DNA from 3 places in the Enterobacter sp. CFEC122 genome. Region 2 is predicted to be linked to each of the others. Evidence: predicted binding sites of a transcription regulator. Region 2 holds the regulator's gene; each other region holds the start of a gene.
What was found. Region 2 encodes Fur, which represses iron uptake genes when iron is present. Its sites were predicted from a motif close to ATAATAATGAGAACNACTATCAA; they were not measured.
Positions count from the first base shown of each region.

Region 1: the regulator Fur is predicted to act here: its motif matches at 1,343-1,365, upstream of zupT (zinc transporter ZupT).
Region 3: the regulator Fur is predicted to act here: its motif matches at 3,744-3,766, upstream of fepD (Fe(3+)-siderophore ABC transporter permease).

Region 1 covers NZ_JBRIQR010000016.1:52,759-58,255, reverse strand. The annotation lists gene ACVCAM_RS13150 (glutathionylspermidine synthase family protein) at 1-313, shown strand, start outside; gene ygiD (4,5-DOPA-extradiol-dioxygenase) at 393-1,181, opposite strand; gene zupT (zinc transporter ZupT) at 1,378-2,151, shown strand; partial or broken gene ACVCAM_RS13135 (fimbrial protein) at 2,484-3,044, shown strand; gene ACVCAM_RS13130 (fimbria/pilus outer membrane usher protein) at 3,123-5,497, shown strand, end outside.
Region 2 covers NZ_JBRIQR010000053.1:18,983-24,479, forward strand. The annotation lists gene pgm (phosphoglucomutase (alpha-D-glucose-1,6-bisphosphate-dependent)) at 1-905, opposite strand, end outside; gene seqA (replication initiation negative regulator SeqA) at 930-1,478, opposite strand; gene ybfF (esterase) at 1,662-2,435, shown strand; gene ybfE (LexA regulated protein) at 2,564-2,851, shown strand; gene fldA (flavodoxin FldA) at 3,007-3,537, shown strand; gene fur (ferric iron uptake transcriptional regulator) at 3,829-4,275, shown strand; gene chiQ (ChiQ/YbfN family lipoprotein) at 4,367-4,693, opposite strand; partial or broken gene ACVCAM_RS23940 (OprD family outer membrane porin) at 4,741-5,497, opposite strand, start outside.
Region 3 covers NZ_JBRIQR010000002.1:311,128-316,624, reverse strand. The annotation lists gene entE ((2,3-dihydroxybenzoyl)adenylate synthase EntE) at 1-25, opposite strand, end outside; gene entC (isochorismate synthase EntC) at 35-1,210, opposite strand; gene fepB (Fe2+-enterobactin ABC transporter substrate-binding protein) at 1,398-2,357, shown strand; gene entS (enterobactin transporter EntS) at 2,435-3,673, opposite strand; gene fepD (Fe(3+)-siderophore ABC transporter permease) at 3,782-4,786, shown strand; gene fepG (iron-enterobactin ABC transporter permease) at 4,783-5,497, shown strand, end outside.

The DNA of each region.
Region 1 (5,497 bases), on a different contig from region 2:
GCTGCCAGCGTACTTTGCGGAAGATGATTACCCGCAGATGGAGAAATACGTCGTTAAGCCGATCTTCTCCCGCGAAGGCGCTAACGTGTCGATCATCGAAAACGGTAAAACGCTGGAAGCGGTTGAAGGGCCTTACGGCGAGGAAGGGATGATCGTCCAGGCGTTCTATCAACTGCCGAAATTTGGCGACAGCTATACGCTAATTGGCAGCTGGCTCATTAACGATCAACCTGCCGGAATTGGCATTCGCGAAGATCGCGCGCTGATCACGCAGGATCTGTCGCGGTTCTACCCGCATATTTTTGTGGAGTAAGATCTGCCGGGTGGCGGCTTCGCCTGACCCGGCCTACGGTTTTGTAGGCCCGGTAAGCGTAGCGCCACCGGGCATATTTTCACCCTACCTGCACCGACAGCATACTCAGACTTCCCATCTCTATTCCATCGACCGGGATCGTAACCGGCTCCTGACCGTCCCACGCGCCAAGCACGTACAGCAGCGGCAGGAAGTGCTCTGGGGTCGGGTTAGAGAGCGAACCGCCTTCGTGATCCAGATAGTTCACCAGCGGATGCGCCTCAGCCGGGCCTTGCCAGGTCAGGTTCGCTTTGACGTAGTCGTTAAAAGCGGTCGCCCACGGGTATGGCGTGTTTTCGCCATGCCAGCGCGCCGTGCGCAGGTTGTGCACCACGTTGCCGCTTGCCACCAGCATGATGCCTTCATCACGAAGCGTCGCCAGCTTGCGCCCCATCTCCAGATGCCAGGCAGCCGGTTTGGTGCTGTCGATGCTCAGCTGCACCATCGGGATATCCGCATCAGGATACATTTTGATCAGCACGCCCCATGAGCCATGGTCAAAGCCCCAGGCTTCTTTATCCAGCGCAACCGGAACAGGCGCCAGCAGTTCCACCAGCCTTTGTGCCAGCTCAGGCGAGCCGGGGGCCGGATAATGCGTGTCATACAGCGCCTGCGGGAAGCCGCCAAAATCGTGAATGGTCTTTGGCGCTTCCATGGCGGTCACGCCCGTGCCGCGGGTGAACCAGTGCGCAGATACCACCACAATCGCTTTTGGACGCGGCAGCGTCTCGCCCAGATGACGCCATGCGCGGGTATAGACGTTATCTTCCAGAACGTTCATTGGGCTGCCGTGGCCTAAAAACAGGGCTGGCATACGGGAAGAAGTCATGATGATATCCTTACAGAAGGTGTCAATTTAATGGTGCTACATTACGCGCAATCGGACAAAGATGAACGCTGATAAGCGTGAAGATCATCATCAGGAATTTTGAATGTAAGGAATGTGTAAAGCCGGGGGTCGCCCCTCGCTTTGCCAGAAATGAATCATTTATATTAATGATAATCATTATCATAAGGAGCAATCCATGTCAGTCCCTCTGATCCTGACCATACTGGCGGGCGCCGCGACCTTTATCGGCGCAATCCTCGGCGTGCTTGGTCAGAAGCCGTCAAACCGCGTGCTGGCCTTCTCGCTGGGCTTTGCTGCCGGGATCATGCTGCTTATCTCCCTGATGGAGATGCTCCCTGCTGCGCTGGGCACCGACGGGATGTCTCCCCTGCTGGGCTACGGCATGTTTGTCGTTGGCCTGCTGGGTTACTTTGCCCTCGACCGGATGCTACCCCACGCGCATCCGCAGGATTTAATGCAGAAAAACGTAACGCCTGTGCCGCGGAATATTAAGCGAACGGCGGTTCTGCTCACGCTGGGGATTAGCCTGCATAACTTCCCGGAAGGGGTCGCGACCTACGTGACGGCCAGCAGCAATCTGGAAATGGGCTTTGGCATCGCGCTGGCGGTGGCCTTACACAATATTCCTGAAGGACTGGCGGTCGCCGGACCGGTGTATGCCGCCACGGGCTCGAAACGTACCGCGGTATTCTGGGCAGGAATTTCCGGGATGGCTGAAATCCTCGGCGGTGTCCTGGCCTGGTTGATTCTCGGAAGCCTGGTCTCCCCTGTCGTGATGGCCGCCATTATGGCCGCTGTTGCCGGGATTATGGTGGCGCTTTCCGTCGATGAATTAATGCCGCTGGCGAAAGAGATCGATCCCAATAACAACCCCAGCTATGGCGTGCTGTGTGGAATGTCGGTCATGGGCTTAAGCCTGGTGTTATTGCAATCTGCAGGTATCGGTTAGGATTAGTCTGCCTCCGTATAATACGGAGGCAGACTTTCGAAACGTTAAGATATAGATAGAAATGATACGTTATTTTGTTGCCAACAAAGCCCTTGCGAAATATATAGCTTATAGAAATAGAATGATGAAACTTTATCAGTCTATTATCTGAGTTACTGCATATATTATGAATGTTAGCCGATGCTTACAATCAACATTAATTATATATTAATATAATCTTAAAATAGCTTTAAGATGCAGTAATCGCATCTCCCCTTCGTCCTCCCATATACTCCATTTGCGTTTTGAAACTTATATTCAGAGTATGAATTCGTTTGAAAAATGATATTTTCATGTATATGGGTAAAAAAATTCTATTAGCTGTAACTATCGCTGCCGCAGTATCGGGTTCCGCCTTTGCTGCCGAGCAGGGGTCGGGAAAAATCAAATTCAAAGGCGTTGTTATTGATGCGCCTTGCAGCATTGCACCAGACAGCGTTGATAAAGAAGTCGATCTCGGCGAAGTGACCACAGCCGTGATCAATGCCAACAAGAAGTCTTCCGCAGTTCCGGTTGATATCAATCTGGAAAACTGCCAGCTTGACGATCCGGCCGACTAGACTGATACACCAGTGACCAAAGTCGATGTCACGTTTACCAGCTCAGCGACAGACGCGACCGACACCAGTCTGATGACCAATACCTATGCAAGTGGTGCACAGAACGTGGGCGTTCGTCTTCTGAATAACGCCGAAGCCAACATCACGCTGGGTGCTGCTAATGAGGTTGCTCTGCTGGCAGGCTCAACGACTCAAACGCTGCACTTCAAAGCATTAATGGAAGTGGTAACGGGTAAAACGGCGACTGCTGGCCAGGTGGAAGCTACAGCCAACTATATTCTGGCGTATAAATAACTACGCCATGTTTCAAATTAAACCGGCTGGCATTTAATGTCAGCCGGCGTTGAATGTATTTATTTGAGTAACAGGGCAATGACATATAAATTACAATGCATAATTATTATGACGTCCCTGTTTATGGCGGAACTTGCCTCCGCTACCGAATTTAACATCAATGCCATCGATAAAGATCAGCGTGGCAGCGTTGATTTATCTCTTTTTAAAGATCAAATATCGATCACACCAGGCGACTATTTTGTTACCGTTTCAATTGGTGATATCCCGCTGGCAAATGGCTGGCAGCTCCGCTGGCAGGAGATAGACAAGAGCGTACAAGTCTGTATTCCACCTGAACTGGCCGATACATTTGCTCTGCAGGACAATATCCGTAGCGCATTGGCGGAAAAAGACGGGTGCGTCGACTTTGCATCAAAACCGGATATTAAATTTAATTTTGAGCAATCCAGCCAGACGCTGAAGGTCACGATACCTCAGGCCTGGTTACAGTACCGTGCCGCAGACTGGATGCCCCCTTCAACCTGGGACAACGGCGTGCCGGGCGTACTACTGGATTACAATCTTTTTGCCAGTCATTACCAGCCGAACGATGGCAGCAGCACGGATAACGTCAACACTTATGGCACTGCCGGCGCGAATATGGGCGCGTGGCGACTGCGCGGTGATTATCAGTATACACAAACCCATACCGACGCAGGTTCAGAGAATGACGGGCGCTTTTCACGCCTCTATATGTTCCGTCCTCTCCCCTCGCTCGGAGCCAAACTCACACTGGGTGAAACGGATTTCCAGTCCGCTATTTTTGATGCCTTCACCTATACCGGTGCCTCCCTGATTAGCGATGAGCGCATGCTGCCATGGTCGCTGCGCGGCTACGCGCCACAAATTACCGGCATCGCGCAAACTAACGCCACGGTAACGGTTAGCCTGGCTGACCGTGTCATTTACCAAAGCAACGTTCCGCCAGGGCCGTTTGTTATTCAGGATCTAAACCAGTCTGTACAGGGTACGCTGGACGTCAAAGTGACAGAAGAAGATGGGCGCGTAAGCACCTTCCAGGTTTCTGCGGAATCGGTGCCTTTTTTAACCCGCAAAGGTCAGGTTCGCTATAAGCTGGCGGCAGGAAAAGCGCGCAAAGACGCCTCGCATGACGTTGAAGATAACGCGTTTATGAGCGGCGAATTCTCCTGGGGGATGCTGTCACAAACCTCCCTCTACGGCGGTACGCTCGCCGATGGCGATCGCTACCGGTCCGTTGCCGCCGGAATAGGTCAAAACATGGAGTACCTGGGCGCGCTCTCTTTTGACGTGACGCAGGCAACCAGCCAGTTGCCCAATCAGAATAGCCAGACAGGTTACAGCTACCGTTTCAACTACAGTAAGCGTTTCGATACCACCGGCAGCCAGCTTACGCTCGCCAGTTATCGCTATTCCGACCCGCAGTTTCTCAGCTACGCCCGTTTTCTGGATGATGACAATAACGATCGGCAGTCAGAAAAACAGACGCTCAGCGTGACGGCAAGCCAGTACATTTCGGCGCTATCGCTCAACCTCTATGTGAACATGCTGCGTCAAACCTGGTGGAACGATTCCTCCTCCACGACGGGCAGCGTGACCGCAGGCTATAACTTTGATATCGGTCGCTGGAAAAATCTGGGCGTCACCGTGTCGTGGAGTAAAACCCACTATGAAGACGAAGACGAAGACGACGATACGCAGTTCTATCTCTCACTGAGCGTACCGCTCGATCCCGATCATCGTCTGAATTACGACCTGCGCAACAGCGACAGTCTGAGTCAGAACGTATCGTGGTATGACACATCAGACCGCAACAACACCTGGGGCGTTTCGGCAGGTACCGAAAGCGAGAAGTCAGATGCCGGCGCGCAGGTGAGCGGCAACTATCAACATTATTCTCCTTATGGCGACCTGAATCTCTCCGGGAGCGTTAAGGCTAACGAATACAATTCCCTGAGTGCCAGTTGGACCGGTTCATTCACCTCTACGGCTAAAGGCGCTGCGCTGCACCGCCGCAGCTACGGTAACGAGCCGCGCGTGATGGTCAGTACCGATGGCGTAGGCAACATCCCGCTGAACATGTCGCGGGATGAAACCAATCGCTTCGGGATTGGCGTTTTACCGTCCATCTCCAGCTATTCGCCTTCCAGCGTGCAGGTCAATATGAACAACCTGCCCGATGGCGTAGACGTTGACACCCGCGTCGTCACCTCAACCTGGACGGAAGGTGCCATCGGGTACCGTCAGATCGCGACGCGTGCAGGCAATGATATCGCAGGCATCTTACGTACTTCATCTGGCACGCCGCCGCTGGGCGCCGTTGTTCGCCAGCGGGAAGACGATCGGCAGATTGCCATGGTCGCCGATGACGGCCACGTCTGGCTCGGCGCCGTAGAGCCACAACAACAGTTTCGCGTGACGTGGGGAGACAA
Region 2 (5,497 bases):
GCAAACGCCAGATCGAATTTATCACGCAGCGCCAGCAGGCCCGCCATCGCGCACTCGGAGGAGCAGTCCATGCGGATCGCGCCGTCTTTGTCCAGGTGCATAAAGCGGAAGGTCTGATCGACGTGATCGTTCACGATGGTCAGATCCAGCTTGTAGTGCTCGGCAATACGTTTCCAGTATTCAATACCGGAGCCGCCCAGCGGATCCACACCCAGCTTCAGGCCGGCTTTCTGGATGGCCGCCATATCGACGATCTCCGCCAGCCCTTCCACGAACGGCTGAACCAGATCCTGCTCTTTTACGTGGCCGGACGCCATGGCCGCATCCAGAGAGATGCGCTTCACGCCTTTCAGACCGTCAGCCAGCAGGGCGTTCGCACGATCTTCCACCACTTTGGTGACGTTGGTGTCTGCCGGGCCACCGTTAGGCGGGTTGTATTTGATGCCGCCGTCTTCCGGCGGGTTGTGGGATGGCGTGATCACGATACCGTCAGCCAGCGCGCCACCTTTTTTGTTGTGCACCAGGATGGCGTTAGAGACCGCAGGCGTTGGGGTGAAGCCGTTGTTCTCCTGAACAATCACATCGACGCCGTTCGCAGTCAGAACTTCCAGCACGGAGATAAAGGCCGGTTCAGACAGCGCATGGGTATCTTTCCCCACGTAGCAAGGACCGGTAACGCCATTTTTAGCGCGCTCTTCCGCAATGGCCTGAGCAATGGCCAGAATGTGCGGTTCGTTAAAGCTGTGGCGAGCCGCGCTGCCGCGGTGACCAGATGTACCAAACTTCACTGCGTGTTCTGCGTTGCCCACGACCGGCTTCAGCACGTAATACTGCGCGGTCAGCTGAGCGACGTTAATCAAATCGCTTTGTTGTGCAGGTTGGCCTGCACGGCTGTGATTTGCCATTACCGGGTCCTTCTGATGCAAGGGTTAAATTGTACCGCAAACCTTCTCAATCAATTCCGCCGGGAACTGCATGGACTGCATGATATGTTCAATCATGCTGCACTTGCGGCCCGTATTGGTATTGGTGATCACCCAGTACGGGGTGCCAGGAACATGTTTGGGTTTGGTTTGATTGCCATTTTGCAGCAGCGTCTGCTCGTCGCCCGCGAAGTAGACGCGAGTACGACCGTGCAGCGACTCGGTCGCTTCAGCAAACGCTTTGTTATCCAGTGAATAAAGTGTAGACAGCACCAGCATAAAGCGGTTAACCGCCTTTTTTTGCTCCGCATATTCATCGGAGAGCAGCAGCTCGCGCATCGCGCGCACTTTATCTTTTGCCGGTGTCACGGCAGGTTTTGCTTGTGCAACAACGCTTGGCTGAGACACGACATCTTTGGTGACTGGGGTAGCAGGCTGTGAAGCGGCGGAAATTTTAAGCATGCGCCGTAAAATGTCGGACGCGCTCTCCCCGATATGCCGCGTCTGGCTGGCAATATACTGATAGAGTTCGTCATCAACTTCGATTGTTTTCATCTTAATCCAGTGCGATATCTTATCTGAATACAAGTCATTGGGATTATAAGGTCAAATCCCAACAGCGGATAGCGTCAAACCAGGTTGGCGGCAAAAGTCAGATTAAACTGGAACCTTGCAGCCGGGCGGCAGAATGGTCAACATGATACCCTAACCTGACATACGTAAAAAAAGAACTTTGCCATGAAATTGAATACCCGAGCGCAAACTGCACAATCGCCGAACAATAATTCTCCCATCGTACTGGTTCACGGGCTTTTTGGCAGCCTGGATAACCTGGGCGTGCTGGCGCGCGAGCTGGTTACCGACCACGATATTCTTCAGATCGATATGCGCAATCATGGTCTTTCCGGCCGTTCCGACGAGATGACCTACGCCGCGATGGCGCAGGATCTGCTGGATACGCTGGATGCCAACCACTTGCAAAAGGTGACCCTCATCGGGCATTCAATGGGCGGTAAAGCGGTGATGGCCCTGACGGCGCTGGCCCCGGAGCGTATTAACGGCCTGGTGGTGATTGATGTTGCGCCCGTGGATTACGACGTCCGCCGTCACGACGAAATTTTTGCCGCCATCAATGCGGTCACCGAAGCGAGTGCCGCGACGCGTCAGCAGGCGGCTGCCGTCATGCGTGAGCATCTTGATGAAGAAGGCGTCGTCCAGTTCCTGCTGAAGTCGTTTGTTGACGGCCAGTGGCGTTTTAACGTGCCGGTGCTCTGGAACCAGTACAACAATATCGTGGGCTGGGAAACCGTGCCCGCCTGGCCGCACCCTACCCTCTTTATTCGCGGCGGTAACTCCCCTTATGTTACCGACGCGTACCGCGACGCCATACTGGCGCAATTCCCGCAGGCTCGCGCCCACGTCATTGCCGGAGCCGGGCACTGGGTGCATGCGGAAAAACCTGACGCCGTGCTGCGCGCCATTCGCCGCTATCTTGCTGATACTGCAAATTGATTAAAAAGAGAGCGACTGGAAGGCTGCGGGCTTCCAGTCGTTGGCGCGCCGTTTTTGGTGATGTATGATGGCGCGCTTATCGCCCGGGCATTAGCAGGGCGGCGTGTTTCCCCCGAAGTCTCAGAATCATGGCCAAAGAACAAACGGACCGTACGACACTAGATCTGTTCGCGAATGAGCGTCGCCCGGGACGACCGAAGACGAATCCGCTTTCGCGCGATGAACAGCTGCGTATCAATAAACGCAATCAGCTTAAACGCGATAAAAATCGTGGGCTTAAGCGTGTCGAACTGAAGCTCAACGCCAACGCGGTCGATGCGCTTAACGAGCTGGCCGACGCGCGAAATATTAGCCGCAGCGAGCTCATTGAAGAGATGTTGATCGCCCAGCTTGAGATGCTGCGCAGCCAAGCATAAGTCTGAAAATTCCCTTAATTACCCTTTTCATGTAGCACAGAGTGCAGTCCTGCGCGATAGCTGTTTCCGCAGGGTTGCCAGTTCTGCTATTATTGCCCTTATCCGTGGCCGAATTGCGCCACCATACTATTAAGTTTCAAGAGGTTATTTTACTCATGGCAATCATCGGCATTTTCTTTGGCAGTGATACCGGCAATACCGAAAATATCGCGAAAAACATTCAAAAACAGCTCGGTAAAGACGTTGCTGATGTGCATGACATCGCCAAGAGCAGCAAAGAAGATCTCGAAGGCTATGACATTCTGCTGCTGGGTATTCCGACCTGGTACTACGGCGAAGCCCAGTGCGACTGGGATGATTTCTTCCCGACGCTGGAAGAAGTGGACTTCAACGGTAAGCTGGTTGCCCTGTTTGGCTGTGGCGACCAGGAAGACTACGCCGAGTACTTCTGTGACGCGCTGGGTACCATCCGCGACATCATTGAGCCGAATGGCGCTGTGATCGTCGGCCACTGGCCAACCGCCGGTTACCACTTCGAAGCGTCCAAAGGCCTGGCCGATGACGATCATTTCGTGGGTCTGGCCATCGACGAAGACCGTCAGCCAGAACTGACTGCAGAGCGCGTCGAGAAATGGGTTAAGCAGATCCGTGAAGAACTGCACCTGGACGATATTCTCAACGCCTGATTTTTATCGCGGCGCAACGGCGGTTGCGCCCGCGCACCAGGTCAAACCGATTAAATTAATTGCTACAATCTTTTAACTTTTTCGCCCAGACCTGTACAATGTCTCCCTGATAAAATGTGGTTTTCCACCGAGCAAGTTTGTTGGTGATACCCCATTTTTATAAGCATATTTTGCCTGAGACTTGCAGTTTTCATTTAGCCATGGCAGTTCTATAATGAGACGCATTATCCCGGGTGCATTTTCTGTCACTTCCTACAGAAGTGAATCGTTTAGCAACAGGACAGATTCCGCATGACTGACAACAATACCGCATTAAAGAAGGCTGGCCTGAAAGTTACGCTTCCTCGGTTAAAAATCCTCGAAGTGCTTCAGGGTCCAGACAATCACCATGTCAGTGCGGAAGACCTTTATAAACGTCTTATCGACATGGGTGAAGAGATTGGGCTGGCTACCGTCTATCGCGTGCTGAACCAGTTTGATGACGCGGGCATTGTCACCCGTCATAATTTCGAAGGTGGTAAATCTGTCTTCGAACTGACCCAGCAGCAGCACCACGATCACCTGATCTGCCTCGACTGTGGCAAGGTCATTGAATTTAGCGATGACTCTATCGAAGCGCGCCAGCGTGAAATCGCCGCGCGTCACGGCATCCGTCTGACCAACCACAGCCTGTACCTTTATGGTCACTGCGCTGAAGGCGATTGCCGCGAAAATGAACATGCGCATGACGCAAAATAAGTGAGTGTTCATACTCTGAGCCAGCCGTAAGGTTGGCTTTTTTTTGCCAGAAAAAAGCCCTGTGGCACAGTGCCACCGGGCGTAAAGCAACTTATTTATTATTATTGCGTATCTCGTTCCAGATCTTATCGCAACGCTTCGCCACTTCCTGATCGTTACCGGTTTTACGTGCCTGGATACAGGCCTGGTAATCCATCACGCGGACATTCTCCTGCGTCGCGAACTGCTCGTGCGCTTTCTCTTTCTTCAGCACGTTCAGCACGCTCTGGCAGGCTTCAATTTTCTCCGGCGATCCTTCCGCAGTATTAATGCAGGCGCTGTAGGCCTCCTTGAGGCGGGAGTCCTCTTTCGGTGCCTGAGTCTGGGCACACGCCACCAGCCCCGATGCCAACAGCGCGACGATTACGATTTTTTTCATCATTTGCAGTCTCCGGTCCGGCGGGATCTAACCCGCCGGACGATTCATCAGAAGATGGTGAACGGTGCGATAACCATGAATTTCACGTCACGTTCATCCTGGAAGATGTTGCCGTAACCGCCCGCGTAGCTCGGGATATCGGAGTGGTTGTCGTACTGGGTGAAGTGCAGTTTGAACATCGTGCCTTTCGCGCGGCCATCCTGCAGGGTATAGATAGCATCCAGGCTGTAGGAAGACTCTTTCAGGCGATAGTTTGGATCGTAGTAAGCATCCGGTGTTGCCATGTCGGCAGGTTTTGCATCCCAGGCGTAAGCGTAAGAAGCGCCCACGGCCCAGCCCGGCAGGTTCCAGTTTTTCAGGTCATACATCGCGCCGAAGAAGACCGCTTTCTCACCGTCGGCGTTGAAGTCGGAGCGGTTATCCCACCAGATATCAAGACGACCGTTGGAGGAAGCATAGGTCGGGGTCATACGCTGCAGGAAGTAGCCCTGCTGCCCTTCCGCTTTCACCCATGTGCCTTCCAGACGTAAATCAACCTGACCGACCTTGTAGCCGAAGGTTAACGCCTGCAGCCACGCGGTGCCGTCGTAGATATCATTGACGCCACCGTTACTGACTTTGTCGCGCGTACCGTAGAACTGGTAGCTGGTACTCAGCGGGCTACCCGCAATATCAAACTTATAGCTGGCCTTGGCAAAGTATTGATCGATATAGCCTTGCGCCTGGCCGAATGCCGCTTCGAGAACCAGATCGTTTTTGAAGTCGTATTTCGCACCCAGCGAGTGGAGGTAATCGACTTTGGTT
Region 3 (5,497 bases), on a different contig from region 2:
GCCAGCGGGTAAAGGGAATGGTCATGAGTCTTCCTTAGTGCAAACCAAAAACGTTGAGCATGGTGGAGAGCTTCACGTCCGTCTCGCGCCACTCGCCCACCGGGGAGGAGGCAGGCACAATGCCCGCGCCGGCAAACAGGCGAACGGTATTTTCGCGAAGACGCGCGCAGCGGATGGTCACCACCCACTCGCCGTTGCCTTCGCTGTCGCACCAGCCAACGATGCCACCGAACAGCTCGCGGTCGAACGGCTCCAGTTCGGCAATCAGCTCTTTCGCCGCCTGATGCGGGAAGCCGCTCAGCGCCGGAGTCGGGTGCAGCAGGCAGGCCAGGGTCAGGGCGTTCTCGTTTTCACGCGCCTCGCCTTCAACCGGCGTCGCCAGATGCCACAGCGTCGGCGTGGTAATCAACTGAGGAGAATCAGGCATGCTGAGATGGTGGCTGCGCGGTGCCAGAATGGCCTTCATCGCCTGGGTGACCAGGTCGTGCTCGTGACGGTCCTTTTCGGAGGCCAGCAGCTTGTTGCCCGCCTCGCGATCCAGCACATCGTCAGGCTGACGGCGCGCGGAGCCCGCCAGCGGCAGCGAGCTAAAGTGCGCCCCCTCTTTGCGCAGCAGCAGCTCCGGGCTGGCGCCCAGCAGCACCCCGCCGTCTTCCAGCGGCACGTGGAAGTTGAAGCTCGCCGGGTTCTGGGCGATCAGGCGCTCCATCAGGGCGCCGCTGTCCGGGCGTTTGTCGGTCGCGATATCAATCAGGCGCGACAGGACCACCTTGTTCACCTGCGGCGTGGCGGTCAGCGACGCGGCGCGAGCGACCATCTCTTCGAAGACGGGCTGCGGCGGGATCTCGGCGCGTTGTGTCACCTTCAGGGCCTGCGCGCCGGAAAAATAGCGTGCGGACTGCTGACGTGCGGGACGGGAAAAGGTCTCCCAGCGTTGCGGAATAAACAGCGACGAGGGCTTGCGGGTGTCGAACGGGATCGCCCCCACCATCACCGGGTGAGCAATACCGCTGGCTTTTGCCGTGCGGAAGGCCTGGGCTAATTTTTGCTGGAAGCGACCCGCCGGATCGTCACCGCCGACGGCGGGTTCACTGAAGCGGGCAAAGCAGCCTGACGTGGTAAAGCTGCGGTAAGGTGACATAAAGAAAAAACGGTCTGATTCCAGCGTGGTTGCGGCGTGCTGAACTTCCTCAGCCAGGGACGTATCCATATCATCCTCCTCAAAATGATAAAAGAATCAATAATGATTATCATTTATATTTTCGTCGGCTAACCTAATCCCACATCGCTTCGCTGTCAACCGTCGGGCAAATAACTTGTGCGACAAAAGCTTGCATCCCGTTGCGGCAACCATGAAAATGAGAAGCATTATCTCCAACAAAACAGGATCCCGCGCTGTGAAATTCCCTGCCGTTTTCCGTAATCCCCTGCTTTTATTATCACTTTTTGTTTTAGGACTTACCTCAGCCGCTGCCGCCGACTGGCCGCGTCAGGTGACCGACAGCCGCGGGGTACATACCCTTGAGCACAAACCGACGCGCATTGTCTCCACCAGCGTGACCTTAACCGGCTCCCTGCTGGCCATTGACGCACCGGTCGTCGCCAGCGGCGCGACCACGCCGAACAACCGCGTGGCGGATGGACAGGGTTTCCTGCGCCAGTGGGGCGATATCGCGAAGCAGCGCAAGGTTGCCCGGCTGTATATCGGCGAGCCCAGCGCTGAAGCGGTGGCCGCGCAAATGCCTGACCTGATTTTGATCAGCGCTACCGGCGGGGATTCCGCGCTGGCGCTGTACGATCAGCTTTCCGCCATTGCGCCGACACTTATCATCAACTACGACGACAAGAGCTGGCAGGCGCTGCTGACCCAGCTGGGCGCGATCACCGGACACGAAAAGCAGGCCGCAGAGCGCATTGCCGCGTTTGATAAACAGCTCGCGCAGGTGAAACAGCAGATGACGCTGCCGCCGCAGCCGGTGAACGCCATCGTCTACACCGCCGCCGCGCATTCCGCCAACCTGTGGACCACGGAATCGGCGCAGGGCAAGCTGCTGCACCAGCTGGGCTTTACGCTGGCGGACCTGCCTGCCGGGTTGCAGACCTCAACAAGCCAGGGCAAGCGCCACGACATTATCCAGCTGGGCGGTGAAAACCTGGCGACGGGGCTGAACGGCGAAGGGCTGTTTGTGTTTGCCGGTGACGAGAAAGACGTGGCGGCGATTTACGCTAACCCGCTGCTGGCGCACCTGCCGTCGGTAAAAAACAAGCGCGTATGGGCGTTGGGAACCGAGACGTTCCGCCTGGATTATTACAGCGCGATGCTGGTGTTGCAGCGTTTGAATGCGATGTTTAAATAACAGGCACGATCCCCGTAGGCCCGGTAAGCGCAGCGCCACCGGGCGTTTTGTCGGGTGGCGGCTCCGCCTTACCCGACCTACAAGGTCACCACACTCTCCTGCCTGAACCGGCGCAATTCCACCAGCGCCACCAATAAGATCACACCAACCATTGCTAACACAAACCCGCTGCTGCTCGCGGACGCCGCCGGGGTCATTATCGCCCCCAGACCGCCGAGGATCGCCGCGCCAATGGCATCGCCCGTGACGTTTTGCGCGGTCCACAGGCCGTTAATGCGCCCGAGCATTCCTTCCGGCGTCTGGGTCTGGATCAGGGTGTACTGCAGCAGCGAGCTGATGGCGCTCAGCCAGCCGAAGATCACCAGACACATCACCCCCAGCGCCCAGACCGGCATCAGGCTGAAGAAGCCAATGGCGATAAACGAGGCCAGCGTGGCAAGCAGCATAATCAACCCCGGCCGCGCGCTCTGTGCCAGGTTGCCGCTGGCCAGCGCCCCGCAGGCCGCACCGAGCGGAATGGCGGCGTAGAGAATGCCTATTTCCGAGGCGCTCATCTGCCACTCGCCCGCCAGCGCCGGGTAGAGCACGCGCACCGCGCTCGCCATCGTCAGCAGGCCGCCGAGCAGCGCAATCCCGCCAATCAGCGGGTTGCTGAACAGGAAACGAATCGCGGCCATCAGGGACTTCAGCGGATGCTCGCGCGGCTGCGGCGGAGGTGGCAGCAGCGGCAGGCGCAGCAGCGTCAGCGTGGTGATAAACGTCCCCGCCGCGGCCAGGCCGTAGTTCCACGCCACGTTGCCGGTTGCCAGCAGCAGGCCGCCCACCATCGGCGAAATCACCGAGCCGAGGCGCACGGTGAGCATGGTGATCGCCCCCGCCTGCATCAGGTTCTCGCGCCCGACCAGCGCGGGCGTCGCCGCCAGCAGCGCCGTCACGCCTAACGAGGCGAAGAAGCCGTCCCACAGCCCGAGGGCATAAATGACCATCAGCGACGGCTCAGGGAGCATGGCGTTCAGACACAGCCCGATAAAGCCCACGCCGCAGGTGCCGCGCGCCAGCAGGATCAGCTTTTTACGCTCGTAGCGGTCCGCCAGCACGCCGCCGACCATCAGGCCGATAAACATCGCCCCGCCGGTTAAGGTGACGGATAGCCCTACCAGCCAGCTGGAGTGGGTCATCGTCTGGATCTGTACCGGCACGGCCACGCCGAGCAGGCCGAGGGATAAAATGGAGATAAAGCGGGCAATAAACACGGCGCGATACGCCGGGTGCGTTTTAAGCAGGCTGAGGTTGAGCAGCCAGGATTTTTGATTCATGACAAAGCCTTGAGTGTAATTCTACCCATTCCATGGGCGCACATGCTAACATAGCCAAATAAGATAGATAACGATAATCACTATCATTATCAAATCATGGATGTTGCTATGTCGTTTTCCTCATCTTCGGTGCGCGCCGTTGCCGTGCCCGTTTTATTGCTGCTGTTAATCCTGGCGATTGCACTCAGCCTGCTGGTCGGCGCGAAGCCGCTTCCCGCGTCCGTCATCGTTGATGCGCTTACTGGCACCTGCCAAAGCGCTGACTGCACTATCGTGCTCGACGCCCGCCTGCCCCGCACCCTTGCCGGGCTGCTGGCCGGCGGCGCGCTCGGCCTTGCCGGTGCCCTGATGCAAACCCTCACCCGCAACCCGCTGGCGGACCCCGGCATTCTCGGCGTGAACGCCGGCGCCAGCTTTGCCATCGTACTCGGCGCGGCGCTGTTCGGCTTCACCTCTCCGTCTGAGCAGCTGGTAATGGCCTTCTGCGGCGCGCTGGCCGCCTCGCTGGTGGTCGCGTTTACCGGCAGCCAGGGCGGCGGACAGCTGAGCCCGGTACGCCTGACGCTGGCGGGCGTGGCGCTTGCCGCGGTGCTGGAAGGCTTGTCCAACGGCATCGCCCTGCTCAACCCGGACGTTTACGACCAGCTGCGCTTCTGGCAGGCCGGTTCGCTGGATATCCGCACTCTTGAAACGCTGAAAGTGGTGGCGATCCCGGTGATGATTGCCGCCGCCGTAGCGCTGTCGTTAAGCCGGGCGCTGAACAGCCTGAGCCTCGGCAGCGACACCGCCACCGCGCTCGGCAACCGCGTCGCGCGCACGCAGCTGATTGGCCTGTTGGCCATCACCGTGCTGTGCGGCAGCGCGACCGCCGTGGTCGGGCCGATCGCCTTTATCGGCCTGATGATGCCGCACATGGCGCGCTGGCTGGTGGGGGCGGATCACCGCTGGTCCCTGCCGGTGACGCTGCTGGCGACGCCTGCCCTGCTGCTGTTTGCCGACGTGCTGGGCCGCCTGCTGGTGCCGGGTGAACTGCGCGTCTCGGTGGTCAGCGCCTTTATCGGCGCGCCGGTGCTGATTTTCCTGGTGCGCCGTAAACGCGGAGGTGGCGCATGAGGGCCCCGTCCCGGCGTTTAGTCACCAGCGTCTCCCTGCTGGTCGTCGCCAGTCTGCTGCTGGCGGTCTGGAGCCTGCAAAGCGGTGCCGTAACGCTTGATTTCGCGCAGGTCTTTCACGCTCTCACCGGCAACGCGCCGCGTAACATCACCATGGTGGTCACCGAGTGGCGACTGCCGCGCGTGGCGATGGCAATCCTGGTCGGCGCGGCGCTTGGCGTCAGCGGCGCGATATTCCAGTCGCTGATGCGCAACCCGCTCGGCAGCCCGGACGTGATGGGCCTCAATACCGGGGCCTGGAGCGGCGTGCTGGTGGCGATGGTGCTGTTCGGCCAGCACCTGACGGCCATTACCTTCACGGCGATGGCGGGCGGCATTCTGACGTCGCTGGTTATCTGGCTGTTGGCCTGGCGCAACGGCATCGACACCTTCCGGCTGATCATTATCGGTATCGGCATCCGTGCGATGCTGATGGCCTTCAATACCTGGCTGCTGCTGCAGGCCTCGCTGGAAACGGCGCTTTCCGCCGGGCTGTGGTACGCAGGTTCTCTCAACGGCCTGACGTGGGGCAAAACCTGGCCCGCCGCGCCGCTGATTGTGCTGATGTTTATCGGCGCGCTGCTGCTGGTGCGACGCATGCGGCTGATGGAGATGGGCGACGACAGCGCCTGCGCGCTGGGCGTGAGCGTCGAGCGCTCGCGCCTGATGCTGA